Regions from separate parts of the Quisquiliibacterium sp. genome, predicted to be linked through region 4. Evidence: predicted binding sites of a transcription regulator. Region 4 holds the regulator's gene; each other region holds the start of a gene.

Evidence for each region. Region 4 encodes sigma-54, which starts transcription at its own class of promoters, with help from an activator protein. Its sites were predicted from a motif close to TGGCANGNAANCTGCTTT; they were not measured.
Region 1: AC2H6A_RS08740 (TorF family putative porin) is a predicted target of sigma-54. The motif match lies at 6,036-6,053, and genes of this name have one in related genera.
Region 2: glnA (type I glutamate--ammonia ligase) is a predicted target of sigma-54. The motif match lies at 5,130-5,147, and genes of this name have one in related genera.
Region 3: AC2H6A_RS11210 (isopenicillin N synthase family dioxygenase) is a predicted target of sigma-54. The motif match lies at 5,938-5,955, and genes of this name have one in related genera.

The regions. Positions count from the first base shown of each region.
Region 1 covers NZ_CEXFHW010000059.1:12,200-20,012, forward strand. Annotated here, with positions in the region: gene AC2H6A_RS08710 (YifB family Mg chelatase-like AAA ATPase) at 1-826, opposite strand, end outside; gene AC2H6A_RS08715 (Bug family tripartite tricarboxylate transporter substrate binding protein) at 948-1,922, opposite strand; gene AC2H6A_RS08720 (thiolase family protein) at 2,036-3,274, shown strand; gene AC2H6A_RS08725 (AMP-binding protein) at 3,274-4,809, shown strand; gene AC2H6A_RS08730 (hypothetical protein) at 4,800-5,534, opposite strand; gene AC2H6A_RS08735 (accessory factor UbiK family protein) at 5,531-5,821, opposite strand; gene AC2H6A_RS08740 (TorF family putative porin) at 6,126-6,908, shown strand; gene AC2H6A_RS08745 (P-II family nitrogen regulator) at 6,966-7,304, shown strand; partial or broken gene AC2H6A_RS08750 (ammonium transporter) at 7,336-7,813, shown strand, end outside.
Region 2 covers NZ_CEXFHW010000015.1:4,614-12,426, forward strand. Annotated here, with positions in the region: gene xth (exodeoxyribonuclease III) at 1-19, shown strand, start outside; gene ntrC (nitrogen regulation protein NR(I)) at 38-1,696, opposite strand; gene glnL (nitrogen regulation protein NR(II)) at 1,727-2,809, opposite strand; gene AC2H6A_RS03280 (DUF4124 domain-containing protein) at 2,826-3,413, opposite strand; gene glnA (type I glutamate--ammonia ligase) at 3,617-5,029, opposite strand; gene hemW (radical SAM family heme chaperone HemW) at 5,299-6,519, opposite strand; gene rdgB (RdgB/HAM1 family non-canonical purine NTP pyrophosphatase) at 6,544-7,149, opposite strand; gene rph (ribonuclease PH) at 7,173-7,813, opposite strand, start outside.
Region 3 covers NZ_CEXFHW010000087.1:4,055-11,867, reverse strand. Annotated here, with positions in the region: gene AC2H6A_RS11240 (LLM class flavin-dependent oxidoreductase) at 1-621, shown strand, start outside; gene AC2H6A_RS11235 (alpha/beta fold hydrolase) at 639-1,415, shown strand; gene pcp (pyroglutamyl-peptidase I) at 1,422-2,099, shown strand; gene AC2H6A_RS11225 (SDR family NAD(P)-dependent oxidoreductase) at 2,118-2,924, opposite strand; gene AC2H6A_RS11220 (methylated-DNA--[protein]-cysteine S-methyltransferase) at 3,010-3,915, opposite strand; gene AC2H6A_RS11215 (hypothetical protein) at 4,038-4,931, shown strand; gene AC2H6A_RS11210 (isopenicillin N synthase family dioxygenase) at 4,852-5,865, opposite strand; gene AC2H6A_RS11205 (isopenicillin N synthase family dioxygenase) at 6,209-7,183, shown strand; gene AC2H6A_RS11200 (VOC family protein) at 7,195-7,629, shown strand; gene AC2H6A_RS11195 (enoyl-CoA hydratase/isomerase family protein) at 7,699-7,813, shown strand, end outside.
Region 4 covers NZ_CEXFHW010000007.1:30,728-38,540, reverse strand. Annotated here, with positions in the region: gene hprK (HPr(Ser) kinase/phosphatase) at 1-647, opposite strand, end outside; gene AC2H6A_RS01795 (PTS sugar transporter subunit IIA) at 658-1,128, opposite strand; gene hpf (ribosome hibernation-promoting factor, HPF/YfiA family) at 1,296-1,616, opposite strand; gene AC2H6A_RS01785 (RNA polymerase factor sigma-54) at 1,716-3,248, opposite strand; gene lptB (LPS export ABC transporter ATP-binding protein) at 3,301-4,089, opposite strand; gene lptA (lipopolysaccharide transport periplasmic protein LptA) at 4,089-4,712, opposite strand; gene lptC (LPS export ABC transporter periplasmic protein LptC) at 4,709-5,332, opposite strand; gene AC2H6A_RS01765 (KdsC family phosphatase) at 5,343-6,017, opposite strand; gene AC2H6A_RS01760 (KpsF/GutQ family sugar-phosphate isomerase) at 6,017-7,024, opposite strand; gene AC2H6A_RS01755 (monovalent cation:proton antiporter family protein) at 7,081-7,813, shown strand, end outside.

The DNA of each region.
Region 1 (7,813 bases), on a different contig from region 4:
AGGCGCTGTGGTGCGGGGCGCGCAGCGGCCGGCGCCCCCACTGGGCGGGCAGGAAGCCCCCGCTCACCGAGGCGACCAGCGCGCAGGCCAGCGACTGCTCGTGGGCCATGGGCGGCAGCAGCCCGGCCAGGCAGCCCGCGAGCAGGCTCTTGCCCGCGCCGGGCGGGCCCACCATGAGCAGCGAGTGGCCGCCCGCCGCGGCGATCTCGAGCGCCCGCTTGGCCTGGGCATGACCGCGCACCGAGGCAAGATCAGGCACCGCCGGGGCGGCGGGCTCAGGGGTGCGATGCGCGGCCCGGGGCAGCGGTGCGTCGCCGCGCAGGTGAGCGCAGACTTCGGTGAGATCGCTGGCCAGCAGGGCCTGGCCGTCAGGCAGCAGCTCGGCCTCGGCCTGGCAGGCGGCGGGCAGCACCAGGCGCCGGCGAGGGTCGTCGGCCTGCAGGGCCAGCAGCATGGCGAGCACCCCGCGGATGGGCCGTACCTGCCCGGTGAGCGAGAGCTCGCCCACGAAGGCGAGGCCTTCGAGGGCCTCAGCGGGCACCTGGCCGCTGGCGGCGAGGATGCCCACCGCGATGGGGAGATCGAAGCGGCCGGAGTCCTTGGGGAGGTCGGCCGGGGTGAGGTTGACGGTGATGCGCCGGCTGGGCACCTGATGCCCGGCCTGCAGCAGTGCGGCGCGGACGCGGTCGGCGCTCTCGCGCACGGCGGCCTGTGGCAGGCCGACCAGATGCAGCGCCGGCAGCCCGTTGGCGAGGTGGACCTCGACCCGCACCTCGGGTGCCTGTAGGCCCACCAGGGCGCGGGAACGGACGACGGCAAGCGACATGCGGCTGGGGCGAGCGAGGGGTGCCCCAGTCTAGGCCGGGCAGTGACGCGGCTGGGGATGCGGGCCTCGGCCCTGCGGCTCAGCCCGATGGCCGAGGGGCAGCGCCCCGGCCAGCCTTTCGTCAGATCTTCAGGCCGAGCTCGCGGATCATGCGCCCCCAGACCTGGAGCTGGTCGCGCTGGTAGCGCAGCGCCTCGTCGCGGGTGGAGGGGATGGGCACCAGGCCCGCGCGGTTGAGCGAGGCCCGAACCTCGGGGTTGTTGAGCGCGGTGCCGGCCTCGGCATTGAGCCGGTCGAGAATCTCGGTGGGCGTGCCGGCCGGCGCGGTGAGCATCCACCAGCCGGAGAAGTCGGGGGGCGTGGGCACACCCTGCTCGGCATAGGTGGGCGTGTCGGGCAGCAGGGGATGCCGGGTGGGCCAGGGCACCGCCACCACCTGCACCCGGCCGCCGCGGATCATGGGCAGCGCGGCGGGCACATCGCTCACCATGAGCTGGACATGGCCGGCGGCGAGATCGACCAGCGCCGGCGGCGTGGACTTGTACTGCACATGGGCGATGTTCAGGCCCTGGGTGCGGGCGAGGTGGCCCATGTACGAGATGCCGCCGGTGTTGCCGCTGGCGTAGCTGAGCTTGCCCGGGTTGGCCTTCACATGGTCGATCACCTCGCGCACCGTGCGTCCCGGGATGCCCGGCGCGGTCAGCAGCACATAGTTCACCGAGGCCACCAGCGAGGCGAAGACCAGCTCCTTCGCCACATCGTAGCCAGGGTTGTCGATCATGCCGCCGGGATTGGCGGCCAGCCCCGAGTTGGTGAGCAGCCCGAGGGTGTAGCCGTCGGGCGCGGCCTTGGCCACCATCGCGCAGGCGATGGCGGTGTTGGCGCCCGGCCGATGCTCGATCACGAAGTTCTGCTTCAGCGCGCGCGACATCGGCTCGACCAGGGTGCGGGCCAGGGTGTCGGTGCCCGAGCCCGGCCCGAAGGGCAGGATCAGGCGGATGGGCCGGGTTGGCCAGGCCTGCGCCCGGCCCAGGGCAGGACTCAGCGCCAGCGCGGCGGGCAGGGCGCTGGCGAGCAGTCGGCGGGTGCGGTCCATGGCGGTCTCCTCGTTTGGCGGGCAGGCTGCGGCAGCCCACTATAGCGAGCCGGCCGCGCCGGCCATTCCGCTTCCGGCGCTATGCTTGCCGCGACAACTTCTGGAGCGTCGGCATGGGCGATGTGTATGTGGTGGGGGTGGGCATGACCGCCTTCGGCAAGTTTCTGGACAAGTCGGTCAAGGACCTCACCCGCGAGGCGGTGCTGGCCGCGCTGGCTGACGCCGGCATCGGCCGCGAGCGCATCGACTCGGCCTTCTTCGCCAATGCGGCGCAGTCGGCCATGGAGGGGCAGTTCATGGTGGGCGGCGAAATTGCCCTGCGCGACTGCGGCATCGCCGGCATCCCGATCGTCAATGTCGAGAACGCCTGCGCCAGCGCGAGCACCGCCTTCCACCTTGCCTGGACGCGGCTGAAGGCCGGCGTGTCCGACATCGCGCTCGCGGTGGGCGCCGAGAAGATGTATCACGCCGACAAGGCGCGCAGCTTCGCGATCTTTGACGGTGCCTGGGATGTGCACCAGGCGCAGGCCAGCAGCCGCGACCTGCTCGCCCTGGGCGAGGGCGTGTCGCCGCCACCGGGCACGCCCTGGGAGAGCGGCCCGCGCAGCCTGTTCATGGATGTCTACGCGGCGCTGGCGCGCTTCCACATGAAGACCTTCGGGTCCACCGAGCGGCAGCTCGCCGCGGTGGCCGCCAAGAACCACTTCCACTCCACGCTCAATCCGCTCTCGCAGTTTCGCAACGACATGAGCATCGACGAGGTGCTGGCCGCGCGGATGATCTCCTGGCCGCTCACCCTGCCGATGTGCTCGCCGATCAGCGATGGCGCCGCGGCGGCGGTGCTGGTCACCGAGCCGATGCTGCGTCACTTCGACCGCTCGCGCGCGGTGAAGGTCTGCGCCAGCGTGCTGGCCAGCGGCCAGGCGCGCGACCCCGCGCAGGTCGATCGCCACATCACCCATCTTGCGGCCAATCGCGCGTATCAGATCGCCGGCCTCGGGCCGCAGGACATGTCGCTGGCCGAGGTGCACGACGCCACCGCGTTTGCCGAGATCGTGCAGACCGAGAACCTGGGCTTCTGCGCGTTCGGCGAGGGTGGCCTGATCGCCGAGCGCGGCGACACGCGGCTGGGCGGGCGCATCCCGGTGAATGTCTCGGGCGGTCTCGAACGCAAGGGCCATCCCATCGGCGCCACCGGCCTTGGCCAGATCGCCGAGCTCACCTGGCAGCTGCGCGGCGAGGCCGGGCCGCGGCAGGTGGCCGATGCGCGCTTTGCCATCGCCGAGAACGGCGGCGGCTTCATCGGCTGCGAAGAAGCCGCGGCCTGCATCACCATCCTGGGGCGGGCCTGATGAACACCGCCGGCTTTCTCGCCGCCACCGCGCGCAGCTTCGGCGAGGCCCGCGCGGTCTCGGTCGGCGATCGCCTCATCCACACCTACGCCCAGCTGCACGAGCGGGTGGCGCGGCTCGCCGGCGGGCTGCGCCGTCATCCCGCGGTCACGGCCGGCGACCGCATCGCGCTGGTGATGAAGAACAGCGCGCCGTACTTCGAGCTGATGTGGGCGGCCTGGCATGCCGGCCTGTGCGTGGTGCCGGTCAACGCGAAGCTGCATCCGCGCGAGGTGGCGTTCATCCTCGAGAACTGCGGCGCGCGGCTGTGCTTCGTGTCGCCTGACCTGGGCATGGACTTCACTGCGATGGGCGGCCAGCCGCCGGCCCTGGCGGCGCTGATCAGCGTCGACGATGACGCCTACCGCGCGCTGTGCCGCGCCGATCCGCTGCCCATGCAGGCGGTGGCCGAACACGATCCGGCCTGGCTCTTCTACACCAGCGGCACCACCGGCCGGCCCAAGGGCGCCACGCTCACGCACCGCAACCTGCGCGCGATGGCGCTGCGCTACTACGCCGACATCGATTCGGTGAGCACCGAAGACACCATGCTGCATGCCGCGCCGCTGTCGCACGGCGGCGGCCTGTACTCGCTGCCGCAGATCGCGCGCGGCGGCCATCAGGTGGTGCCCGAGTCGCAGGGCTTCGATCCGTCCGAGATGGTCGATCTCATCGGCCGCTACCGGCAGGTGTCGTTCTTCGGCGCGCCCACCATCGTGATGCGCATCGTCAACCATCCCGGCGCCGCGCGGCTGCGCGCCGAGCACATGAAGACGCTGTTCTACGGCGGCGCGCCGATGTACCTGGAAGACCTGCGCCGGGCCATGACGGTGTTCCCCGGCTCGCTGCTGCAGATCTACGGTCAGGGCGAGACGCCCAACACCATCACCAGCGTGTCCAAGGCCATGCACGCTGACAGCGCGCACCCGCGCCACGCCGAGCGCCTGAGCTCGGTGGGCATCGCGCGCACCGGCGTGCAGGTGCGGGTAGTCGACCCCGATGACCGCGACCTGCCGCCGGGCGAGATCGGCGAGGTGATCTGCCGTTCCGAGGTGACCATGGCCGGCTACTGGAACAACCCGCAGGCGAGCGAGGCCGCGCTGCGCGACGGCTGGCTGCGCACCGGCGACCTCGGCAGTTTCGACGCCGATGGCTTTCTCACCCTGAAGGACCGCGCCAAGGACCTGATCATCTCGGGCGGCACCAACATCTATCCCCGCGAGGTGGAGGAGGTGCTGCTGCTGCATCCGGCGCTGGCCGAGGTGTCGGTGGTGGGTCGTCACCATGCCGACTGGGGCGAGGAGGTGGTGGCCTTCCTGGTGGCGCGGCCCGGTCAGCGGGTGAGCGACGCGGAACTCGATGCGCTGGTGGTGGCGCACATCGCGCGCTTCAAGCGGCCCAAGGCCTACTTCCGGCTTGAGGCGCTGCCCAAGAACAACTACGGCAAGGTGCTCAAGACCGAGCTGCGGGCCCGGCTGGCTGAGGCTCAGCGGTAGGCGGGGTCTCGCGGCGGGGTGGACAGCATGACCACCTGCGCCCCGCCGGGGCCGGCGCGCAGCATCGGCGCCGGATCGTCGGCGGCCGCGAACAGGCTCTCCCAGGGTGTGAGGGTGAGGCCCTCGTGCTCCAGGCTGCCGGCGAGCACGAACACGAACTGGCCCTGGGCGGCCGGGATGGCCTGCGAGCGCACCGAGCCGCCGGGCGGCAGTTCGGTGACGATGGCGGCCAGACCGTCGGGCTCGGGCGCGATCAGCACCTGCTGGCGCACCGCGGTGAGCGCGGCCAGGGTCGCGGTGTCGGGCACGGCGATGGGCCCGGCGGTGGCGTGGCGGCGCGGGCCGCGCAGCAGCTTCTCGCCGGCATCGGCCACCGGCACGAAGCCGCTCTCGCACACCGGCCGGATGGTGAAGTACTTGACGCCCTGCGGCCCGGAGACCAGCGGTCCGTAGCCGGTGTAGGCGCCGGCGTAGTGCACCGTCACCGGGCCCAGCGGGTTGCGGCCGATGGTGCCGCCGCCTTCGACGAAGAGCTGGAACTGGTTCTGCCGGTGGAAGTGCGGCACCAGCGTGGTGTTGGGCGGTTGCTCGACCAGGAAGGCGGTGGGCGAGAGCACCGGATCTTCGCCGCTCTCGAGCCACTCGGACTTGTGGAAGGTGTCCTGCATCACCGGCACCGCGCGGCGGCGGCGCTGCCCGTGTTCCCTGGTGCCCAGCACGATCATGTCGGTCTCCCGGGTTCGGCCGGCGCAGCGGGGCTGCCGGCGCTGGCGCCGCTGGCGGCGGCTTCGAGTTCGGTGATCCGCGCCTCGAGCCGCTCCACCCGCTGGCGCATGCCGGCGGCCCATTGCGCATAGGCCTCGAGCTCGGAGCGGGTGGCCAGGTCGAACTGGGCGAGGCCCTGTTCGAGCACCACGCGCAGCCGGCGCGACAGGTCGGCGGCAGCCGGCGCCTCGGCCACCACCCGCGACAGGCGTGCAAGCAGCTCATCCAGCGGATCGGGTCGGTTCATGGCAGCAGGGGATTGAACGGCTGACCGGGGCGGACAACGGCGTTGGTCCAGTCTAGCACCGCGCCGACGCGCCGCATGGCGTGGTGGCGCGCCTTGCGCCATGGTGTGCACCAAAACAGGGATTTGCGCTTTAGCGCACCAAAAAAGTGCTTTCACCGGGCTGGAGAGCGGGGATTGCGGGCGGATCGGGCGCAGGAAGCCGGATCGAGCGAGGTGGCACGGTAAATGCAAGACCGTGCGAACCCATCCCCGCCCCGGTGCGGGGCCGCTTTCCACGATCCCATTCACGCCAGGAGCGCCATCCATGAAAAAGCTGATCGCCGCGGCAGGTCTCGCTGCCCTCACCGCCACCCTCCCGACCCTGAGCGTCGCCCAGGACAAGAAGGAGGCCTCGCCGCACACCTTCACCGGCAATGTCGGTTTTGCCTCCGAGTACCGCTACCGCGGCATCGCGCAGACCAACGGCAAGCCCGCCCTGCAGGGTGGCTTCGACTACTCGCACGCCAGCGGCTTCTATCTGGGCACCTGGGGCAGCAATGTGAGCTGGATCTCCGACCAGTCCACGACCGCAGCCCCGGTCAGCAACAGCCTGGAACTCGACCTCTACGGCGGCTACAAGGGCGCCGTGGGTGACCTGGGCTATGACATCGGCCTCCTGCAGTACCTCTATCCGGGCTCCTACCCCGCCGGCTTCACCAAGCCCGACACCCTGGAAGCCTATGTGGCCGGCACCTGGAAGATGCTGACCCTGAAGTACTCGCACTCGCTGACCAACACCTTCGGCTACGCCAGCAGCAAGGGCTCAAGCTATCTCGACCTGACCGGCAACTTCGAACTGCCCGCCGGGTTCACCCTCGTGGCGCACGTGGGCATGCAGACCATCGCCGCCGGCGCCGGTCGGGCCAAGTCCGACTGCTCCTACACCGACTGGAAACTCGGTGTCACCAAGGATGTCGCCGGGCTGACCTGGGGCCTGTCCTACATCGACACCAACGCCAAGGGTGGCGTGGGTCAGTGCTACCGCAACGCGTACTCCCGCGACATGGGCAAGGGCGTGGCGGTCCTGTCGGTCACCAAGACCTTCTGATTCCACTGTCATGAACCAGAGGCCGGCCCCTGGGGGCCGGTCGAGAGGGAGATTCCAGTGAAGCTGATCACCGCAATCATCAAGCCGTTCAAGCTCGACGAGGTCCGCGAGGCGCTCTCGGGCATCGGCGTGCAGGGCATCACGGTCACCGAGGTCAAGGGCTTCGGGCGCCAGAAGGGCCACACCGAGCTCTACCGCGGCGCGGAGTATGTCGTCGACTTCCTGCCCAAGGTGAAGATCGAGGCCGCCGTGGCCGAGAACCTGGTCGAGCGCGCCATCGAAGCCATCGAGGGCGCGGCGCGCACCGGCAAGATCGGCGACGGCAAGATCTTCGTCTATGACCTCGAACAGGTGGTGCGCATCCGGACCGGCGAAACCGGCAACGAAGCGCTCTGACCCACCCCGTCAACGAATCCCGGAGAACACCATGAAGAATCTGTTGAGGGCCATCGCGCTCGCGCTCGCCCTGGGCATCGCCCCGATGGGCGGCGCGCTGGCGCAGGACAAGGGCGGCCCCGCCGCCGAGGCGCCCAAGGCCGAGGCCAAGGCGGAAGCCAAGGCCGACGAGAAGAAGGACGAGGCCAAGGCCGACGCGAAAGCCGATGCCAAGGCCGAGGCTGCCAAGCCCGAGGAGAAGGCCGAGGAGGCCAAGCCCCCGGTGCCCAACAAGGGCGACACCGCCTGGATGACGGTGGCAACCCTGCTGGTCATCCTGATGACCATCCCCGGCCTCGCGCTCTTCTACGGCGGCCTGGTCCGCAGCAAGAACATGCTGTCGGTGCTGATGCAGGTCTTCGTGGTGTTCTCGCTGGTGGTCGTGCTGTGGGCGATCTACGGCTACACCCTGGCCTTCGGCGGCGGCGGCTCGTTCTACGGCAACTTCGACAAGCTGTTCCTCAAGGGCA
Region 2 (7,813 bases), on a different contig from region 4:
GGAGCTCAGCCCGGCCTGAGCCGGGATGGCGGTCGCCTCAGCGCCCGTCGTCCTCGAGGTGCAGTTCCTGGATCTTGCGGGTGATGGTGTTGCGCCCGATGCCCAGACGCTGCGCGGCGTCGATCCGCCGGCCGCGGGTGTGCCGCAAGGCGGTGCGGATGACCGCGCTCTCGAACTCGCGCGTGAGGCGATCCATCAGGTCGCTGTGGACCTCCGCATCGGGCTGCGGAGAGCGGTCGACCTGAGCCGCCAGCAGCGCCGAGACTTCGCGCTCGAGCAACGCCGCCCAGCGCGCGGCCGAGGCTGCGTCAGCAGCCGCCATCGACACGCCATGGGCGCTGCCATGCCCCGCAAGCGCCGTCTGGCCCGGAAACCCATTGGCCGCCAAGGGCTGCCCGCCATGCGATGGCGGCACATGGCCCGGGGGCGGCTGAAAAGGCTGCGGGTACACCACGGCCATGGCCTCGTGCCCACGGGCCGGGTCGCCGTGATCGGCGACCATGCCCGGCGACTCGAGGCCGGCGCCGGGGCGGCCATCACCGGCCTCGGCGCGAACCTCGGGCGGCAGATCCTTCACGCCCACGGTCTGCGAAGGCGCCATCACGCTGAGCCAGTGGCAGACATTCTCCAGCTGGCGCACATTCCCGGGCCAGCTGAATCGCCCAAGGGCCGCGTGCGCCTCCTCGGTGAGCCGCTTGGGTTCGACACCGAGCTCGCGGGCGCTGCGCTGCAGGAAGTGCCGCGCCAGCAGCGGCACATCATCGGAACGCTCGCGCAGCGCGGGCAGGCGCAGCCGGATCACATTGAGGCGATGGAACAGATCCTCGCGGAACAGGCCCTTGCGGACCCGATCCTCGAGATTCTGGTGGGTGGCCGCGATCACGCGCACATTGGCGCGAAGCGGCTGATGCCCGCCCACGCGATAGAAGTTGCCATCGGCCAGCACCCGCAGCAGGCGGGTCTGGAGGTCAGGCGGCATGTCGCCGATCTCGTCGAGGAACAGCGTGCCTCCCTCGGCCTGCTCGAAGCGGCCGCGACGGGTCTGCTGGGCGCCGGTGAAGGCGCCGCGCTCATGGCCGAAGAGCTCGGACTCGAGCAGGTCGCGGGGAATGGCGGCGGTGTTCAGCGCCACGAAGGCCTGGCCCTTGCGGGGACTGTGATCGTGCAGCGCGCGCGCCACCAGCTCCTTGCCAGTGCCCGACTCGCCAGTGATCAGCACCGTGACATGGGAGTTGGACAGGCGCCCGATCGCGCGGAACACCTCCTGCATCGCGGGCGCCTTGCCGAGGATCTCGAGCTCGCCCGCGGCCACCTCGTCGACCACCTCCTCGGGCACGCTCTCCTGGACCGCGCGGCGGATCAGGTCGATGGCCTTGGGCAGATCGAAGGGCTTGGGCAGATATTCGAAGGCCCCGCCCTGGAAGGCCGACACCGCGCTCTCCAGGTCGGAGAAGGCGGTCATGATGATCACCGGCAGCGCAGGCCGGCGCTCCTTCACCTTCTGCAGCAGCTCGATGCCGTTCTCGCCCGGCATGCGGATGTCGGAGACCAGCACCCGTGGCGCGCCGTCCTCGAAGGCCCTCAGGCACTCCCGCGCGGTGGAGAACACCCGCACATCGAAGCCCTCGCGGGTGAGCGCGCGCTCGAGCACCCAGCGTATCGACTGGTCATCGTCAACGATCCATACCGAGTTCATGTGTGCGCCCTGGTCTGCGTGGACCTGCGCCTAGACGATCGGCAACAGAATCCTGAATTCAGTCCGCCCCGGCCTGCTATCGCACTCGATCACGCCACCGTGCTGCTGCACGAAGCTCTGCGCGAGCGACAGGCCAAGACCGCTGCCCCCTTCCCGTCCCGACACCAGCGGAAAGAAGATCCGATCACGGATCGCTTCCGGGATGCCGGGGCCGTTGTCGATCACATGCAAATCCAGTGCCAGCTTGTGACGACGGCCACCGATCACAGTCTGACGACTGATGCGCGAGCGCAGGATGATGCGCCCGGCACCGGCCAGGGCCAGAGCCGCGTTGCGCACGATGTTCATCACCACCTGGATCAGCTGCTCCTTGTCGCCGCGGAACTCCGGCAGGCTGGCGTCGTAATCGCGCTCGAACACCAGGCTCGGGCCGTACTCGGCCTGCACCACCGAGCGGACCCGCTCGAAGACCTCGTGGATGTTCATGGGCTGCACGACCCGGGCGTGGCGGTGCGGCGCGAGCAGGCGATCGACCAGCGCCTGCAGGCGGTCGGCCTCCTTGATGATCACCTGGGTGTACTCCCGCAGCGCCGGCGAGGGCAGTTCGGTCTCGAGCAGCTGCGCCGCGCCGCGCAGGCCGCCCCGCGGGTTCTTGATCTCGTGGGCGAGGTTGCGCACCAGTTCGCGGTTGGCCGGCGCGGAATCGAGCAGCTTGGATTCACGCTCCTGGCGCAGACGCTGCGCGATCGGGCGGAACTCCATCAGCAGCACGCCCAGCGGGCTGTCGAGCGCAGCGGCGGTGGAGGAGAGTTCGAGCGGCTCACGGCCGGCGCGCTCGAGCACCAGTTCCTGATGCTTGTGGCCGAAGGCCGCCCGGCAGGCATCGAGCACCAGCGCATCGATGATGCCGCCGTTGACGAACAGCCGGGCGAAGTTCTGGCCGCGGATCAGCCGGTTGGAAACCTCGAAGAGCTGCTCACCGGCCTGGTTGATGAAGACGATTGCGCCGTGGGGATCGAGCACCACGGCCGCGCTGCCGAGAAGGTCGAGGCCGGCCAGCAGCGATTCGGGACGCCGGCGGCGGTCTTCATGGTCGGGAGGCAGGAGGGTCATCGCCCGCCCCCGGTGCTCAGTTGCGGATGGCGGCCAGTTCCTGGCGGATGCTGACGATGTTGCTCTCGGCGCGGCCGATGTCCTCGCGCATGCGCTGCACCCGCTCGAGGTACTTCAGGTAGTTGCGCTCGTCGCCGCGGCGCTCGGGCTCGCCGTTGTTGAACGCGGTGCGCAACTCGGCCAGCCGGGCTTCCTCCTTGCGCAGCTCGTCCTCGAGGATGCGGCGGCGATCGCCGTCGAGCGTGCGCTGGGCGGAGGTGTCCACCTTGGGGAAGGCCGCAGGTGGTGCGGCTGCGGCAGGTCCGCCTGCGGCCGGGCGCTGGGTGGCCCCGGTGGGCGGGAAGGGTCCGGGTGCTGGCGGGATCGGCGCCGCGGGCGCGCCTGCCGCGCCGGCCTTGGGGGCAACCGGCTTGGGTGCGGGAATGACGGTGATGCTGGCATCGACCACACGGCACTGGCGCTCGGTCGCGGGCCCGGGTGCCGGCGCATTGGTGTACTCGATCACGCCGCTGGCGGATTCGCAGCGGTAGATCTGCGCCGGTGCGGGCGCGGCGATCAGGGTCAGCCCGACCATCAGGCCGAGCCTGCGGAGATGCCGGATCACGGTGTCCTCGGGAGGGGGTGGGGCATGGCCGACTATACCGCGCCCCCTCTGCCGGCAGACTGACCGATCGTCTGATGCCAGAGCGACGATCGGCGCAAATGCACGGCAAATCCCCGGCATTTGCGCGAGAAACGACAAAGGGCCGGCAGGCCGGCCCTTCGCGGTCATCACGGAGGGGAGCGGTCACGCCGCGCCCCGCCCGCTCAGAGGGAGTAGTACATGTCGAACTCCACCGGATGGGTGGTCATGCGGAAGCGGGTGACTTCCTCGCTCTTGAGCGCGATGTAGGCATCGATCATCTCGTCGCTGAACACGCCGCCGCGGGTGAGGAACTCGCGATCCTTGTCGAGATACTCGAGCGCCTGGTCGAGCGACGAGCACACGGTGGGGATCTTCGCGTCTTCTTCGGGCGGCAGGTCATACAGGTTCTTGTCAGCCGCCTCGCCCGGGTGGATCTTGTTCTGCACACCATCCAGGCCGGCCATCAGCATGGCCGAGAAGGCCAGGTAGGGGTTGGCGGTGGGATCCGGGAAGCGCACCTCGATGCGGCGACCCTTGGGGTTGCTCACATAGGGAATGCGGATCGAGGCCGAGCGGTTGCGCGCCGAGTAGGCGAGTTTCACCGGGGCTTCGAAGCCGGGAACCAGTCGCTTGTAGGAGTTGGTGCCGGGATTGGTGATCGCGTTCAGGGCACGGGCGTGCTTGATGATGCCGCCGATGTAGTAGAGCGCGAACTCGGACAGGCCCGCGTAACCATTGCCGGCAAACAGGTTGACCCCGTCCTTCCAGACCGACTGGTGGCAGTGCATGCCGGAGCCGTTGTCACCCACGACCGGCTTGGGCATGAAGGTGGCGGTCTTGCCGTAGCTGTGGGCCACATTGAGCACCACGTACTTCAGGATCTGCAGCCAGTCGGCACGCTGCACCAGCGTGGAGAACTTGGTGCCGATTTCGCACTGACCCGGGGCAGCCACCTCATGGTGGTGCACCTCGACCGGGACGCCCATCTGCTCCAGGAGCAGGCACATCTCGGAGCGCATGTCCTGGAAGGAATCCACCGGGGGCACGGGGAAATAGCCGCCCTTGACCGCAGGCCGATGGCCCAGGTTGCCGCCTTCGAACTCCTTGCCGGTGCTCCAGGGCGCTTCCTCGGAGTTGATCTTCACCCCGCAGCCGGACATGTCGACATTCCAGGTGACCGAGTCGAAGATGAAGAATTCGGGTTCGGGACCGAAGAAGGCGGTATCGCCCAGCCCGCTGGCCTTCAGATAGGCCTCGGCGCGCTTGGCGAGCGAGCGCGGGTCGCGGGAGTAGCCCTTGCCGTCGGAGGGCTCGATCACGTCACAGGACAGGATCAGGGTGGGTTCCTCGCGGAACGGATCCATGTTCGCGGTGGCGGGATCGGGCATCAGCAGCATGTCGGAGGCCTCGATGCCTTTCCAGCCGGCGATCGAGGATCCGTCGAAGGCGTGGCCGCTGACGAACTTGTCCTCGTCGAAATGGCTGACCGGCACCGTGACGTGCTGCTCCTTGCCGCGGGTATCGGTGAAGCGGAAATCAACGAACTTGACCTCGTTGTCCGTCACCATCTTCATGACGTCTTTGGCGCTCGCCATTCGGACTCTCCTGGGTAACTGCTGTCGGGTTTGAAAGGGGTAAATCAAAAGCCGCGCGATTGTCGGCGCATTTCTGCAGCCAGGCAAACCTGCCGGAAATCAAGCAGAAATCATGCCATGAACTCGGCAGCAACGCCCCCGGCTGGGGCATGAGAATTCAGGGACTTAGCGATCGACCACGCTCTGCGCACCAGGAACGAGCGCACGTTTTTGGTGCGCTCCCATGATACGCACAAATAGGGTGCACCGCAGCCGCGATCGCCGCCGGCTCAAGCCAGGAAGATCGACTGCAGGTCATTGAGGAAGTCCAGGCCCCGCGGGCTCGCCCGGAAGCGCGACGGGTCGGCGTCGATCAGGCCTGCCGCGAGGGCCTCACGCAGCGGCGCCGCCAGCACGGCCGCGCTCAGCCCGGTGCGCTCGTCGAACAGCGCGCAGGGCACACCCTCCACCAGCCGCAGGGCGTTGAGCATGAACTCGAAGGGCAGATCGGCGGCTTCGAGCAGGCGCTCGGTTTCGACGGCGCGGCCGGCCAGGGCCGCCTCCTGGTAGCGCTGCGGGTGCCGGTAGCGCGCCTGGCGCAGGACACCGCTGGCCGAGGAGATCTTGCCGTGGGCACCGGCACCGATGCCGAGGTAGTCGCCGAACTCCCAGTAGTTGAGGTTGTGACGGCAGCGGTGGCCAGCCCGCGCGAAGGCCGACACCTCGTAGCGCGCGAGCCCCTCGGCGGCGAGGCGCGCCTGCACAAGCGCCTGCATGTCGGCGGCCAGATCCTCGTCGGGCAATGGCGGCGGATGGCGTGCGAACAGCGTGTTGGGCTCGAGGGTGAGGTGATAGGCGCTCAGATGTGGCGGCTCGAAACCGAGCGCGGTATCGATGTCGGCGGCCAGATCGGCCAGGCTCTGGCCGGGCAGCGCGTACATGAGGTCGAGGTTGAAGCTGGCGAAGTGACGCGCCGCCTCGGCGACCGCGGCGCGCGCCTGTTCGCCGTCATGCACCCGGCCGATCGCGCGCAGCAGTCGGTCATCGAAGCTCTGGACCCCGATCGACAGCCGGGTGACGCCGGCGCGGGCGAAATCGGCAAACCGGCCCGTCTCGAAGGTGCCGGGGTTGGCCTCGAGGGTGATCTCGGCGCCCGCCGCCAGACGGATCCGCGCGCGCACCATGGCGAGCAGGGCGTCGATCGAGGCCGGCGAGAACAGACTGGGCGTTCCCCCGCCGATGAACACCGTCTGCACGCTGCGGCCCCACACCAGCGGCAGCGCGGCCTCGAGATCGGCCTGCAGCGCATCCAGATACGCGCGCTCGGGCAGGCCCGCCAGTTCGGTCGCCCCGCCGCGCCATTCATGCGAGTTGAAGTCGCAGTAGGGGCACTTGCGCAGACACCAGGGCAGGTGGATGTAGAGCGAGAGCGGCGGCAGCTGCGTGAGCGGCACCGGGCCGCGGGCCGGCGCGGCCCGACGCACCACCGACACCGGCCGGGCATCGCTCATCGGGCCGTCGCGCGCCGCGAATGCTCAGACCAGACCGGCACGGCGCAGACGGTCCTGCAGGTCGCGCATCGCCTGTCCGCGATGGCTCAGCGCGTTCTTGCGCTCGGGGCTGAGCTCGGCCACGGTGCAGCCCAGCTCGGGCAGCAGGAAGTGCGGGTCATAGCCGAAGCCGGCCTCGCCTCGGGGGGTGTCGATGAACTCGCCGCGCCACAGGCCATCGGCCACCACCGGCTGCGGGTCGTCCGGCGAGCGCACCAGCACCAGCACGCAGTAATAGTGGCCGCTGCGGCTGGCGGCCTGCCGCAGCTGGCTGGCCACCAGGCGGTTATTGGCGATGTCATCGCGCGGACCGCCGGCGAGCTCGGCCCAGCGCGCAGAATGCACACCGGGGGCGCCGCCGAGCGCGTCGAGGCACAGCCCGGAGTCGTCGGCGATCGCGGGCAGGCCGGCGGCGGCGCTGGCGTGGCGCGCCTTGGCGAGCGCATTCTCGAGGAAGGTGGCGTGCGGCTCGGGGGCATCGGCGATGCCGAGTTCGCGCTGGCCGACACCGCTCACCCCGAAAGGCGCCAGCAGGGCGGCAAACTCGCGCAGCTTGCCGGCATTGCCCGAGGCGATCACCACCCGGCTCAGACGGCCGGCGCCCGCCGCCGCGTTCACGGCAACGGCTGCCCGAGTGCGGACTGCTGGGCGCGCACCAGGTCGGCGATGCCCGCGCGGGCGAGTTCGAGCAGCGCATCGGCCTGCGCACGATCGAAGGGTTCGCCCTCGGCCGTGCCCTGGATCTCGACGAAGCCCCCGGCCGCGGTCATGACCACGTTCATGTCGGTGTCGCAGGCCGAATCCTCGGCGTAATCGAGGTCGAGCACCGGCACGCCCTGCCACAGGCCGACCGATACCGCGGCCACCGCCTGCCGCAGGGGCGAAGCGGCAAGCCGGCCCGTGGCCAGCAGCCCGGTGACGGCATCGTGCGCAGCCACCCAGGCACCGGTGATGGCAGCGGTGCGGGTGCCGCCGTCGGCCTGCAGCACATCGCAGTCGAGGGTGATGGTGCGCTCACCGAGCGCCGGCAGGTCGAACACCGCCCGCAGGCTGCGCCCGATGAGCCGCTGGATCTCCTGGGTGCGGCCCGACTGGCGGCCGCGCGCGGCCTCGCGATCGCCGCGGGTGTGGGTGGCCCTGGGCAGCATGCCGTACTCGGCCGTGACCCAGCCCTGGCCGCGCCCACGCAGGAAGCCGGGGACCTTGTCTTCGACGCTGGCGGTGCACAGCACCCGGGTGTCGCCGAACTCGACCA
Region 3 (7,813 bases), on a different contig from region 4:
GTGGCCGAGACCGACGAGGAGGCCGAGCGCCTGTATGCCGAGCATGTGCTGTACTTCTACAACCGCTGCCTGCATGTGTTTCCGGGCTTTGCCGACGCGCCGGGCTACCGCACCATCAAGACCATCCAGACCGGCGCGCTCTCGCAGTACGCGCCGGTGCGCGGCGGCTATGCCTCGCTCACCTGGAAAGACCTCATCGAGGGCGGCCATGTGATCGCCGGCAGCCCCGAGACCGTGCGCCAGCGCATGGAAGACCTGATCCGCAGCCTGAACGTGGGCAACATCTTCTGCCTGATGCATGTGGGCAACATGCCGGTCGAGAAGTGCATGCACTCCACGCGTCTGTTCGCCGAGAAGGTCATGCCGGCGCTGCGCGGCATGTTCCCCGAGCACGCCGACGACCAGCGCTTCTGGTGCAAGCCGGTGGCCAGCGCAGCCGTGCCCGGCACGCTGCCCGACGAGACGCAGGTGCGCGCCCGCGTGGCCGCGGCGCTGGCCGACTCGCGGGCCGCGCAGGCCGCAAGCGAGGCGGCGGCTGCCAGCGGCGCATCGGGTCAGGGCGCCGGCGCGGTGGCCGATGCCGCGCGCAATCGCGCCGTGCCCGCGCGCGCCGAGCGCTGATGCGCCCGGGAGCCGGCATGGAACTGCGCACCGTCAACACCCACCACGTCGCGGTCAGCGTCTACGAGGCCGGCCAGGGCGATCCGCTGGTCTACCTGCACGGCGCGGGCGGCCTCGCCCCCGGCGATCCGTTCATCGCGCGGCTGGCGCAGCGCTGGCGCGTGATCGCGCCGCTGCTGCCCGGCTACGGGCCGAGCGCCGAGTGCGAGAGCCTGCGCACCATGCTCGATGTCACCCTGCACACCTGGGATGTCATCGATGCGCTCGGCCTGACCAACCCCTTGCTGGTGGGCCACTCGATGGGCGGCATGATCGCGGCCGAGATGGCCGCGGTGGCGCCGCACCAGGTCTCGCGGCTGGCGCTGATCGCCCCGGCGGGGCTGTGGCTGCCCGAGCATCCCATCCCGGACATCTTCGCGATGCTGCCCTACCAGATGCCGGCCGTGCTCTTCCATGATGTCGAGGCAGGCCGCAAGGCCATGACCGCCGGCGCGCGCATGGACGACCCGGAGTGGCTCAAGGGCTTCCTGGTGACCAACGCGCGCCAGCTCGGCATGGCCGGCAAGCTGCTCTTCCCGATCCCCGACCGCGGCCTGTCGGAGCGGCTGTACCGCATCCGCGCGCGCACGGCGCTGATCTGGGGCGAGAGCGACCGGCTGATCGTGCCGGCCTACGCGCAGGCCTGGCAGGCCGGCATCGCCGGGGCCACCCTGATCTCCGTGCCGCGTGCCGGCCATCTGGCGCCGCAGGAACAGCCCGAGGCGGTGGCCCAGGCCATCGCCGCCCTGGCCTGAGCCGGCATGAACAGCGCAGGCGCAGGCATCGACGCAGCACCGCGGGTGCTGGTCACCGGCTTCGAGCCCTTCGGGGGCGAGTCGGTCAATCCGTCGTGGGAGGTGGCCCGCGCGCTGCACGGCGCGCAGATCGCCGGGGCGCAGGTCAGCGCGCTGCAGCTGCCCTGCCGCTTCGGCGAGAGCGGCGAGGTGCTGGCGCGCGCGCTCGCGCGATCGCCGGTCGCGGTGGTGGTGGCCCTGGGCCAGGCCGCCAGCCGCACCGACCTGAGCGTGGAGCGGGTGGCCATCAATGTCGATGACGCCCCCATGCCCGACAACGGCGGCGGCCAGCCGATCGACCAGCCGGTGATCGCCGGCGCACCGGCGGGCTACTTCAGCAGCCTGCCGATCAAGCGCATCGTGGCCGCGATGCGCGCCGCGGGCGTGCCAGCCTCGGTCTCGCAGACCGCCGGCACCTTCGTGTGCAACCACCTCTTCTTCACGCTCGCCCACCTGATCGCCACCCGCCATCCGCAGCTGCGTGGCGGCTTCATCCACCTGCCGATGCTGCCCGAGCAGGCCGCCGCCTGGGTGGGCACGCCCAGCCTGTCGCTCGACACCATGGTGCGCGGCGTTCGCGCGGCCATCACCGCCACGCTGAGCGGCGAGGGCGATGCGGCGCGCGACGGCGGGACGGTGGCCTGAGGCGCGGCACCAGGCCGATCACCCGACCCGCGTGCCCATGCCCCCGTCCACCGGCAGCAGCGCGCCGGTGATGAAGCCGGCCTCGTCGCTGCACAGGAACAGCGCGGCATTGGCGGTGTCCCAGCCGCTGCCCATGCGGGCGCGCAGCGGCACGCGGGCATCGCGCTCGGCGCGCACCTGAGCCACCGGCCGACCGGTGGCGCGGGCGCCGCCCTCGACGGCCATGGGCGTGTCCATGAAGCCCGGCAGGATCGCGTTGCAGCGGATGCCGTGCCGCGCGTTGGCCGAGGCCACGCTGGTGGTCAGCCGGTTGACGCCCGCCTTGGAGACCTCGTAGGCGATCATGGTGGCGCCGGCCACCGAGGCGAGCGAGGAGATGTTGACGATCGCACCGCCGCCGCCCTGTTCGCGCATCAGCGGCAGGGCATGGCGCAGCGTGAGCCACATGCCCTTGAGGTTGACCGCCATCAGGCGATCCCAGGCGGCCTCCTCGGCCTTGTGCGCCGGGCCGTCACCGCCGCCGCCGATACCCACATTGTTCACCAGCGCATCGATGCGGCCGAAGCGCTCACGGGCTGCGGCCACCAGCGCGGCGCAGTCGTCACGGCTGGCGACATCGGCCCGGAAGGCCCAGGCCTGCCCGCCCTCGGCGTTGATCAGGGCCGCGGTCTCGGCCGCGCTGGCCTCGTCGCGATCCACGCACAGCACGCGCGCGCCCTCCTGCGCCAGCCGCAGGGCCGTGGCCCGCCCGTTGCCGACATTCGGGCCGGGGCTCTGGCCCGCCCCCACCACCACCGCGCACTTGCCCGCCATCCGTCCGCTCATCGTCGTCTCCTCGTGGCTCCATCGGAGGGAGCCTGAAACGATTGTGCCTCGGCGGCGCGAACGGGCGTTTCAGCACCGCGCCTGCTCAGGGTGTTGCGTCCGCGCGCCCGCCCTCGCGCCGGGCCGCCTCCCAGACCAGGGCCGCCTGCTTGCGGGTCTCGCCCCAGCGGTAGCGGCCGGGCTCGCCGGTCTCGCGGATGACCCGATGGCAGGGAATCAGCCAGGCAAGCCGGTTGGCCGCAAGCGCGCTGCCCACGGCGCGAGCGGCCTGCGGGCTGCCGGCCCGCCGCGCCAGCGCGCCATAGCCGATGAGCTCACCGGGCGCGCTGGCCATCAGCGCCTGCCAGACCCGGATCTGGAAGTTCGTGCCGCGCAGCACCAGGTGGAGTCGCCCGCGCTCGGGCGGGTCTGCGAACACCCGGGCGAGCAGGCGGTCGGCCTGGGTGTGGTCCCGCGCAAGGCGGGCCATCGGCCAGCGCCGCGCGAGCTCGGCCAGCGCCGGCGCCTCGTCGCCGTCGAGGAAGGCCAGCTCGCACAGGCCGCGATCGGTCCAGCCGACCAGCGCCCGTCCGAGCGGGGAGTAGCCCACGCCCCAGCCGATGCAAACCCCGGCCCCGGCGCGCTGGATCTCGCCCGGGGTCATCGCCTCGCAGCTCACCATCAGCTCGTGCAGGCGGCTGCCGCTGCCCAGACCGGCACCGTGGGCGGTGGCCAGCACATCCTGCGAGCGGCGCAGCTGCGCAAGGGCGTACTCCTTGGTGAGGTACTGCAGGAAGCGCTTGGGCGAGATGCCCACCCACTGCGCGAACACCCGCTGCAGGTGATGGGGGCTCAGGTGGACCGCGTCGGCCAGCGCGGCCAGGTCGGGCTGCTCGGCGGCATGGCCGCGCAGGTGCTCGATGGCACGGGCCACCAGCGCGTAGTGCCGGGCGGCGGTGCCGGCCTCAACGGGGGCGACGGTCGCAGGGTCGAGCAGGGCGGTCATGGGCATGCAGGCAGTCTGCGCCCGCCCGCGCCGCCGCGGCAAACCGGTTCTTGCGAAGCGACGGCCCCATGGCCCCGAGCGGACCGCGGGCGCTTTCATCGGTCGGGGCCCGGCCCCTAGAATGCGCCATGTCGTTCGCGTCACCCGGGTCAGCGCCGGCTCAGCCCCCCATCGATGTGGTGCTGATCGCCACCCTGCGCCCCGACATCCTGCGCCTCACGCTCGAATCCTTCAGCCGCGGCCTGCTCGCCGGCACGCCGGTGCGGCTGATCGTGAACATCGACCCGATCGGCGAGCCTGGCGTCACCGCGCAGGACATCCTCGCCCTGTGCCGTGCCTACTTCGCGCAGGTGGTGGCGCGCACCCCCGAGAGCCCGTCGTTCCCGAGCGCGGTGCAATGGTGCTGGTCGCAGGTGCAGACCGACGAGTTCTTCCACCTCGAAGATGACTGGTGCCTGCGGCGATCCGTGCCGCTCGGCGAGCTGCGCGCGCTGTTCGCGGCTGATCCCTCCCTGGTAAGCGTGCGCCTGAACCTGCTCGGCAATCGGCGGGTACGGCACGACGGCCGCTACCTGGTGAGCGGCCGCCTCAGCCTGAACCCTTCGGTCTTTCGCACGGCCTACATCCGCGAACAGCTCGCGTGCTTCGATCTCGGCGCCGACCCCGAGAAACAGTTCAAGGGGCGCGAGGCCACCCCGGGCTGGCCGAACCCGGTGTTTGCCTACTGGGGCAAGGCCACCGATCCGGCCTGGGTGATCGACACCGGCCGCTGCTGGCGCCGCACGCTGGGCCTGATCAAGCAGACCGACGGCGGCGGCATGGCCTGGCACTGCCGGGCCCGCTCGCGCCTGTACCACGCCTGGGCGCGGCTGAACTACCGCGCGTTCATGGGCTGGTGGTGGCGGCGTTATGCCCCGTCGCGCCAGGGAACGGCCAGGGTGCTCAACGGGCCGCGCCCGGCGCACCGCCCGCCGCCTGGAAGTTGGCAGCCACCCGCTGGCGAAGGTAATCCCCGGCACTGATCGGGGCGTGCTTGCCGGAGGGGCCGGCAATGACCGATTCGCGGTTGGCCTGGGCGAAGAACGCGATGCTGTAGCGCGAGCCGAGGTACTCGCCCGGCTCGGGCGTGCGCACCCGGTGAAAGTTCGAGGGCAGCCGGTCGTCGCTCCAGCGCATGAGCATGTCGCCGATGTTGCAGGTGATGGCGTCTTCCTCGGGGGGCACCGGCGTCCAGACCGGGTTGTCGAGGTCCTTGCCGGCGCAGACCTCCAGCCCGCCCTGCCCGGCCCGCTGAAAGAGCAGGGTCAGGCAATCGAAGTCGGTGTGCGCCCCGGCGCGCCACAGCCCGGCCGCGCCGAGCGAGGCCGGATCCACCGGGTAGTAGTGCAACAGTCGCAGGGTGCTCTGGTAGTCGGGTTGGGCGGGGTCGTGCGCGGCAGCGAAGAAATCGGTGGTGAAGCCGAGCTTGTGCGCGAAGCAGGAAAGCACCCGCATGGCCACCGACCAGCATCGCGACTCGAAGTCGAGCATGGCCGCCTGGAAGCCGGGCAGTTCCGACTCGGCCGGCCACAGCCCGGCCATGCGCGGGCGGGTGATCTGGTAGCTCTCCTTCTGGTCGGGCGTGCCCGTGGACGGCCGCACCTGGGCGCGGCTCTCCCAGCCGACATTGTCGGCCTTGCGGTGCGGGTACTGCGCCTTCACCGGGTCGGGCAGACCGAAGAAGCGCTCGGTCATCGCGAAGGCCTCGCGCACCCGCGCCGGCTCGATGCCGTGGTTGACCACCTGGAAAAAGCCCACCGCCACGGCCGCGTCCCAGAGCGCATCGGCGATCTCTTCGCGCCGCGCCGCGAAGTCGGCGAGGTCGATGCGCGGCACCTCGCCCGCCACGGCGGTCGAGCGGACCGCGCCGATCCGCGACTCGCGGGTGAGTTCGACCATCGGCCGGGCAGATGTCATGCGGTGATTCCTGCGGTGGAGGGGATTCGGGCGCCTGGCCGGGGTCGGTCGTCAGCGGGGCCTGGCAGGTGTTCAGCAGAAAGCATGCCCGATGCGGGGCGGGGCCGGTGGACGACTGGTCTGCGTCGGTCATGCATCCGGATCGTCCGTGGCATGGAAGCTGCGTGCCCGGCGACCTGAGCAACCCCGCGCGCCTCGCTGGTGCGCCGCTCACCGCCTCGGCGCGCCAGCGGCCTGCGCGCGCGCCCGCGCGGTGCGTTCCACCCTGTTCCGGAGAAGCGCCCGTGTTCCGATGCCATCCGCCCTTCCCTCCCCGCACGCGGGTCCGTGCAAGGCCTGCGGCATGATCCCGGTCCTCGACCTGGACGGCGCGCTCGCGCCGGGCGGCCCGCGCAGCGCCGAGCTGGCGCGGCAGTTGCGCGAGGCAGCCATGGACAGCGGCTTCTTCTATGTGCTTGGCCACGGCATCGCGGCCGAGCGGGTGGCGCAGCAGTTCGCGCTCGCGCGCCGGCTGCTGGAGCTGCCGGCCGAGCGCCGCGAGGCGCTGTCGATGCGCCGCTCGCCGATCCTGCGCGGCTTCGAGACCCTGGGCGAACAGACCCTCGACGCTGCAATGAAGCCCGACCTCAAGGAGAGCTTCTACTGCGGCATGGACTGGCCCGACGACCATCCCTATGTGCGCGCGGGCTATCAGACCTACGGCCCCAGCCAGTGGCCCGAGGAGGTGCCCGAGGCGCGCGCGCTGTGCCAGGACTGGATCGCGCGGATGAATGCGCTCTCGCTGCGGCTGATGCAGCTGATGGCGATCTCGCTGGACCTGCCCGAACACCGCTTCGACGAGGCCTGCCACGAGCCGATGGTGAGCCTGCGCATGGTGCGCTACCCGCCGCACCCGCCCGATGCCGACGAGCGCACCTTCGGCGCGGGGGCGCACACCGACTGGGGCGCGGTGACCGTGCTGGCGCAGGATGGCCATGGCGGCCTGGAGGTGCAGATGGGCGACGGGCGCTGGGTGGAAGCCCCGCCGCTGGCCGGCAGCTTCGTGGTCAACCTGGGCGACATGGTGCCGCGCTGGACCAACGGCCTGTACCGCTCCAACCTGCACCGGGTGCGCAACCGGCACTCCGGCGGCGCGCCGCGATTCTCGCTGCCCTTCTTCTTCGAGCCCAACTACCTGGCGCGCATCGAGGCCCTGCCCGGCACCGTGCCCGCGGGCAGCGTGCCGCGCTACCCGCCCTGCACGGCCGGCGAGCACCTGCGCGAGATGTACGAGCGCACCTACGGGCTGCGCCGCCAGACCGCCGAGCCCAGCGCCTGAGCGCCGCCGCCATGCAACTCTTCGTGAATCTGTTCTGCCGTGACATCGACCGGCAGATCGACTTCTACCGCAGCCTGCTCGGGATCAGCGAGCTCGAACACAGCCGCTCGCCGATCTACCGGGCCCTGGGCGATGCGCACTTTCAGTTCGGCTTCCACGCGGCACCGGCCTACGGCCTGCTCGGCCTTGGTGACCGGGTGGCGACAGGCAGCATCCTGCCTCCGGTGAGCACCTACCCCACCTTCATGCTGGCCGACCCCGCCGCGGTGGATGAGGCCACCCGACGCGTGCCCGCGCTGGGCGGGCGCATCCGGAAAGGCCCCTACCCCACCTACTACGGCCAGTGGCAGGCGGTGCTGGAAGATCCGGAAGGCCAGGTGTTCCGCTTGAGCACGGCAAGCCTGCCCGCGGGCGTGAGCCCGGCCACGCCGCCCTGGAAGAGCTGATTCGCGGAAGGGCGCGCCGGCCGCTTTCGGTACCATCGGACCATCCCGACACCCCCGAGGCAGGCTCCGATGACCGACACCGCCGACGCTCCCCAGGAAGTGCTCTACGAGGTGGCAGACCACATCGCCACCATCACCCTGAACGCGCCGCAGCGCATGAACACCATCTCGCGGCCGATGCTCG
Region 4 (7,813 bases):
AAGATGGTGCGGATGTCGAGCAGGCCCAGGCCGCGCACCTCGAGCATGTTGCGCAGCAGCGGCGGGCAGCTGCCTTCGACGGCGTTGTGCGCGATGCGCTTGAAGTCGACCACATCGTCGGCGATCAGGCCGTGGCCGCGGCTGATGAGCTCGAGCGCGAGCTCGCTCTTGCCCAGGCCCGACTCGCCGGAGATCAGGACGCCCAGGCCGAGCACGTCCATGAACACGCCGTGCATCGAGGTGCTGTCGCCGGTGGCCTTGCCCAGCCAGCTGCGCAGCGTGTCGATGATGCGCGCGCCGGGCAGCCCCGAGGACAGCAGCGGCAGGTTGGCGGCCCGGCAGCGGCTGACCAGGCCAGGATCGGGCTCGATGCCCTCGCTCACGATGACCGCCGGCGGGTTGCCGCTGACCACATCGTCGAGGATGGCCCGGCGCCGGGACTCGTCGAGGTGCAGGTAGTACGCGGTCTCGGCCTGGCCGAAGACATGCATGCGCGAGGGGTGGATCAGGTTCAGGTAGCCAAGCAGGTCGGCCGGCGCGGCGCGGGTGGGCGCGATGTCCCGGCTGCCGCCGGCCTCGCCGGCGATCCAGCGCAGCTGCAAGGCCTCACGGTTGGCCTCGAACATCTGGCGGACCGTGACGGTCATGGTCGCGGGCTCAGGCCGCCGGCCGGTAGGGTGCCCAGCCGGCCAGGGTGCGGTGCATCTGGGCGGGGTCGTCGCAGGCCACCAGGCTGTCGCGCACGGCGCGGTCGGACAACAGCTCGGCGAGCTCGGAGAGCAGTTCGAGGTGCTCCTCGGTGGCATGCTCGGGCACCAGCAGGAACACCAGCAGGCGCACCGGCTGGCCATCGGGCGCATCGAAGGGGATGGGTTCGGCCAGACGCACGACTGCCGCCACCGCTTCCTTCAGGCCCTTGATGCGGCCGTGCGGAATGGCCACGCCCTCGCCCAGGCCGGTGGAGCCGAGCCGTTCGCGGGCGAAGAGAGAGTCGAAGACCTTGCCGCGCTCGATGGCCTGGTTGTTCTCGAACAGCAGCCCGGCCTGCTCGAACAGGCGCTTCTTGCTGGTGACCGAGAGGTTGGTCACGACATTGGTGGGCGGGAGCAGGCGGGCGAGTCGGCTCATCGGACGCGGCAACCGGGAACGACGACCTGCAGGCCGTCCGGATGCCCCGGAATTCGGTGATGGAGCGATTGATTATAGGTAGGGCGTCGGGGCTTGGGCGGACTTTTTTGCGCGGCGCACAAGAAAAAGCCCGGCAAGCCGGGCTGGGGTTTCGCAATGCAGGAAAATCAGGCGACCGGTGCGTACTTCATGGCGTCATGGCCATGGCCGGTGGTCTTGTCCTTGTGCTTGAGGATCTGCCGGTCGAGCTTGTCGGCCAGGCTGTCGATCGCGGCGTACAGATCCTGGTCGGTGGACTCGGCAAAGATGTCCCGGCCGGGCACATGGATGCTCACTTCGGCCTTCTGGGCCAGCTTGTCGACGCTGAGGAACACCTTGACATCGATGACCCGGTCGAAGTGCCGGGTGATGCGCTCGAGCTTGAGCAGCAGGTAGTCGCGGATGGCGGGGGTGACTTCGAGGTGGTGACCGCTGATCGACAGGTTCATGGCGCCTCCAGAGGTGGCCCGACGATGATCGGGCCGGGTTGACAACCAGTGGGACGCGCGGCGCCGGGCCGAGACGAGGACTTGCGAGCGGCGTGCCGGTCAGAGCACCTTGCGCTGGGCGACCGGCGCGATCTGCAGGGACTCGCGGTACTTGGCCACCGTGCGTCTTGCCACCACGATACCCTGCTCGCCGAGCATGTCGGCCAACCGGCTGTCGGAAAGGGGCTGCTGCGGATCCTCGGCGGCCACCAGCTGGCGGATGAGCGCGCGGATGGCGGTGCTCGAGGCCGCGCCCCCGGCCTCGGTGGCCACATGGCTGCCGAAGAAGTACTTCAGCTCGAAGGTGCCCGAGGGCGTGAGCATGAATTTCTGGGTGGTGACCCGCGAGACGGTGGACTCGTGCAGACCGAGCTCCTCGGCGATCTCGCGCAGCACCAGCGGACGCATCGCCACCTCGCCATGCGAGAAGAAGGCCTTCTGGCGTTCGACGATCGCCTGCGACACCCGCAGGATGGTGTCGAAGCGCTGCTGGACATTCTTGATCAGCCAGCGCGCCTCCTGCAGCTGCGCGCCCAGGCCGCCGGCCCCGGCGCCGCGGTTGCGGCGCAGGATCTGTGCGTACATGTCGTTGATGCGCAGCTTGGGCAGCACATCGGGGTTCAGCGCGGCGGTCCAGCCGGCGCGGGTGCGACGCACCACCACATCGGGAATCACATAGGTGGGTTCGTCGATCGAGAAGGCCGCACCCGGCCGCGGATTGAGGCTGCGGATCAGGGCCTGGGCCTCGCGCAGCGCCGCGTCGTCGCAGTGCAGCAGCCGCTTGATGCGGGCGAAGTCCTTGGCCGCCAGCAAGGCGAGGTGGTGCTCGATCAGGGCGCGGGCGAGCGCGAAGACCTCGGCACTGGCCCGCCCCGGCTGCTCGGCGCGCAGGGCGGCGAGCTGCAGACGCAGGCTCTCGGCGAGGTCGCGGGCGCCCACCCCTGCGGGGTCGAAGCTCTGCAACAGGGTGAGCGCCGCGTGCAGCTGGTCGGGGTCGATCTCGAGCTCGGCCGGCAGGATGGCCGCGATTTCCTCGAGGCTGCCGTCGAGCAGGCCGTCGTCGGTGAGGTTGTCGATCAGCAGTTCGACCAGCGCCCGGTCGAGCCGGCTGCACTGGGTGGCGGCGAGCTGACCGGCAAGGTGGTCGCGCAGGGTGCGGCCGGTGGCCGCGAGCTGCGGCATCGCGCGGTCGTCGTTCTCATCGTCGCCGGCCGCGCTGCCGCTGCCCGACCAGTCGCCGCCGCGCTCGGCATCGTCGAAGCTCCCGCCGTCACCGCCGCCGTCGGTACCCTCGGCGCCGGCCCGTTCGGTCTCGCCGCCGCCCGCCTCGCGGCGTTCGCCCTCGTGGCCGGATTCGCCCTGGCCGCCGCCCTCGCCCGCACTGCGCGAGGCCGCGAGGCTGCCGCCCGCGTCGAGCCGGATGGCGCCCACCAGCGGGTCGTCCAGGCGCTCGAGCAGCGGGTTGTCGGCCAGAATCTGGTCGAGCTCCTGGTTGAGTTCGAGCGTGGACAACTGCAGCAGCCGGATCGACTGCTGCAGCTGGGGCGTCAGCGCGAGGTGCTGGCTGAGCTTGAGCTGGAGCGAGGTCTTCAAGGGGAGGATGGGGCTCGAACAGGGCGGCCGGCAAGCCCGGCGACGCCGGACCTTACATCCGGAAGTGTTCGCCCAGATAGACGCGGCGGACGCTTTCGTCGGCGATGATCTCGTCGGGCCGGCCGGAAGCAAGAACAGTACCCGCGTTGATGATATACGCCCGATCGCAAATGCCAAGCGTCTCGCGCACGTTGTGATCGGTGATCAGCACGCCGATGCCACGCTCCTTGAGGAAGCGCACGATCCGCTGGATCTCGATCACCGCGATCGGATCGACGCCCGCGAAGGGCTCGTCGAGCAGGATGAAGCGCGGGGAGTTGGCCAGCGCCCGGGCGATCTCGACCCGGCGCCGCTCGCCGCCCGACAGCGACACCGCCGGGTTGCCCCGCAGATGGGTGATCTGCAGATCGGCCAGCAGGGCCTCGAGCCGGCTGGCGATCTCGGTGGCCGGCAGCGGCCCGCCCTGGGCGGCCGGCTGCAGCTCGAGCACTGCCCGGATGTTCTCCTCGACCGACATCTTGCGGAACACCGAGGCTTCCTGCGGCAGGTAGGACAGCCCGATGCGGGCCCGGCGATGGATGGGCAGCCGGCCGATGGGCCGGCCGTCGAGCTCGATGACCCCGGCATCAGAGGGCACCAGGCCCACGATCATGTAGAAGCAGGTGGTCTTGCCCGCGCCGTTGGGTCCGAGCAGGCCGACCACCTCGCCGCTGCGCACCTCGAGGGACACATCGCGCACCACCTGCCGGCCGTGATAGGCCTTCATGAGGTGGCTGATGGTCAGCCTCGATCCGGCGGCCGGTCCGGGGGGCAGCCCCGTGCCCTCGGTGATCGCCGCCATCAGGGGCGGGCCTGGGCCGGCGTGTTGGCCGGCTTCAGCGGCACGGACGGGCCGGCCGGCGCACCACCGGCTCCCGTCTCGGTGCGGGGCTGGATCACCAGCCGCACCCGGCCGCCTGGGTTGTCGGCGGTGGCCCCACGGCTGCCGCCATCGACCGAGACCTGCTCGCTGCGGCCGTCGTAGACGATCAGGCTGCCGTGGACCTCGTCGGTGATCCGGTCCTGCTCCAGGCGCCTGAGCTGGGCCCGGTCGATCAGGCGGACCACCTCGGCCTTGCCGTCGTAGTCGAGCTGCTGCGCGCGGCCGTGCACGAACTGGTCGAGACCGTCGCGCTTCTGGCGGAAAGTGGCCGGGTTGCCGAAGGCGCTGCCGTGCTGGTAGCCCTCGGGATCCTGGCGCATCACCAGCCGATCGGCGCGGATCACCAGTGTGCCGCGGGTGAGCACCACATTGCCGGTGAAGACCGTGGTCTGGCGGACATCGTCGTGGCGCAGGCTGTCGGCCTCGACCTGGGTGGGGCGCTCGCGGTCGGCCCGCTCGGCGCCGGCGGTACCGCCCACGAGCAGACCGAAGGCCAGCGCCAGCACGCGCCAGAGGGCGAGGGTGGGAGATGCGGGGATCATGGGGAGGACGCCTGCCGGGGGGACTGGCCGGCGCCCGTGCCGGGCGGCCAGTGGACCTGCACCCGTTCGCTCAGCTGCAGGGTGCCCTGGCGATTATCGAATTCCATGCCGACACCGGTCAACACGGCGCCGCCGCGCTCGATGCGGACCGGCAGGTCGGTGCGCGCCGTCTCGGTCTCGGAGAACACCAGCAGGGCCTCGGTGCTCAGGCGCAGCGCGGGCGCCTCGGGGCCGGCCTCGCGCACCACCCTGACCTCGTCCTTCAGCAGCGTCTGCTCGCCTCGGCCGGTGGTGCGGCCCTCGCGGGCGGTGAGCGTGACCCGCGGCCGGGTCGGGTCCAGGCTCACCAGGCGGGGCCGGGTGAATTCGCTGCTGTCGTCGTCGGGGAAGTGCACCAGCCGCTCGGCCCACAGCCGGAAGGTGGGTTCGCCCTGCCGGTCGGTGCGGGTGAGCGAGAAGCGTTCGACGAAGTAGTCGGGTTCGTGGGCCGGGGGCCGGGCGCCGGCGGCCGGGTCGTCGCGGCGGGCGAGCTCGGTGAGGTAGTAGCTGTAGGCGGTCAGCCCGGCGAGCAGTGCGATCGACACCGCGGCCGCGACCCGGTCCTGGCGCAGGGCGGGCATGGCGGCGCGCTCAGCCGGGGGTGCCGGCGGGCCGGCCATCGCCGCTCGCCGCGCCACCGTGAGACGCCGGACCGCTGGCGTGCGCCGCATCGCCACCAGGCGCAGGCGCCAGCGCCCCGGGGGAATCGGCCTGGTCGAGCCAGCGCTGAAGCTGGGCGTCGCGAAGGCCGCATCGGGCCAGCCACCAGTCGGCGAACTCGCGCACCGCGCCGTGGCCGCCCGGGCGGCTGGCCACCCAGTCGGCGCGCTCGCGCACCTCGGGGTCGGCGTCGGCGGGCGCCAGCGCGAGGCCGGCCAGCCGCATGGCCGGCAGGTCGGGCCAGTCGTCGCCCATGAACGCGGCCTGAGCGGTGCCGATGCCGAGTTCGGCGCACAGCTCGCGCAGCGCCTGCGCCTTGTCGGACACCGACTGGCGCACATGGACGATGCCGAGCTCGGCGGCGCGGCGCTCGACGATCGCCGAGTGCCGGCCGGTGATGATCGCGATCTGCAGGCCAGCCCCGCGCAGCAGGGCCAGACCGAAACCGTCTCGCACCGAGAAGGCCTTCATGGCCTCGCCCTGCGGGCCGATCAGGATCGCGCCGTCGGTGAGCGTGCCATCGACATCGAGGGCGAGCAGGCGCAGCCCGGGGGCGCTGTCGCGCGCGGGCCGACGCGCGCCGGCGGTGGTGGCGGCCGGGCTCATCAGACGATCTTGGCGGCCAGCAGATCGTGGATCTGCAGTGCCCCCACCAGCCGCCCGTCATCCTCGAGCACCAGCAGCTGCGTGATGCGCCGCGACTCCATCAGGCGCACCGCCTCGGCGGCCAGCGCGCGCGGCCCGATGCGGGCAGGCTGCCGGGTCATGACCTCATCGACGGCAAGCGCACGGATGTCCCCGCCGCGCTCGAGCAGCCGGCGCAGGTCGCCGTCGGTGAACACGCCCAGCGCCAGGCCCTGCCCGTCGACCACCGCGACCATGCCCATGCGCTTGCGCGAGATCTCCAGGATGGCGTCGCCCAGCCGCGCGCCGCTGCGTACCGTGGGCAGCGCCTCACCCTGGCGCATGACATCGGACACCAGGGTGAGCAGGCGCCGGCCCAGGGCGCCGCCCGGATGCGAGGAGGCGAAGTCCTCGGCATCGAAACCGCGGGCCTCGAGCAGGGCCACCGCCAGGGCGTCGCCCAGCGCCATGGCGGCGGTGGTGCTGGCCGTGGGCGCGAGGTTGAGCGGGCAGGCCTCGCGCGCCACGCCCGCGTCGAGGTGGGCGTCGGCCAGCATCGCCAGCCGCGAGCCGGGATCGCCGGTCATGGCGATCAGCCGTGCGCCACGACGCTTGACCAGCGGCACGATCGCCAGCAGCTCCTCGGTGCTGCCGGAGTTGGACAGCGCCAGCACCACATCCTCGGCGATGACCATGCCGAGATCGCCGTGGCTGGCCTCGGCCGGGTGCATGAAGAAGGCGGGGGTGCCGGTGGAGGCCAGCGTGGCGGCGATCTTGCGCCCGACATGGCCCGACTTGCCGATGCCGCTCACCACCACCCGGCCGGTGCAGGCGAGGATGATCGCGCAGGCCCGGGCGAAGTCCTCGCCCAGACGCGCCGGCAGCGCGGCCACCGCCTCGGCCTCGATCTGCAGCACCTCGCGGGCACGCGCCACCAGCGAGGCGCCGTCCGCCGGACCATGACCTGCCGATAGAATGGGGCGGTTCATCCGGACGAGTATATCGGCATCGTCCTGCGCGTCCCGCGCGCCCCCGGAGCCCCCGCGTGCTGTCCTCGCTTGAACTCGCCCTGGTGCTGCTTGCCGCCTCCGTGGTCGCGGTGGTGCTGCTGCGCCGCCTGGGCCTGCCGCCGCTGGTGGCCTATCTTGCGGTGGGCACGCTGCTCGGCCCGCATGCGGCCGGCCTCACCGGCGATCCGCAGGCCGTGGCCCATGCCGGCGAGCTCGGCGTGGTGTTCCTGATGTTCACCCTCGGACTGGAGTTCAATCTCGCCAAGCTCGGCGCCATGCGCCGGCTGGTGTTCGGCCTGGGCGCGGCGCAGGTCGGCGGCACCATGGCGCTGGCCATGCTGCTGCTGCTGGCCGCCCCGGCGGCGCTGGTCGGCTGGCTGCTCGGCGAGGGCATCGACTGGCGGGCTGCGCTCGCCCTGGCCGGGGCTGCCGCGATGTCGTCCACCGCCATGGTGGTGAAGCTGCTCGCCGACAAGCGCGAGCTCGAGACCGACCACGGCCGGCGGGTGTTCAGCGTGCTGCTGTTCCAGGACCTCGCCGTGATCCCCCTGCTGATCATCATTCCGGCGCTGGCTGCGGGCGGCGATGGCTGGATGTATTCGGTGGGCAAGGCCGCGCTGATCGCCTCGGTGCTGCTGGTGCTGATGTTCCGCTTCGGGCCGCGCCTGATGCGCCGCTGGTTCAACCTGGTGGCCCGCCAGCGCTCCCACGAGCTCTTCACGCTCAATGTGCTGCTGGCCACGCTGCTCTTCGCCTGGCTGGCCCGCA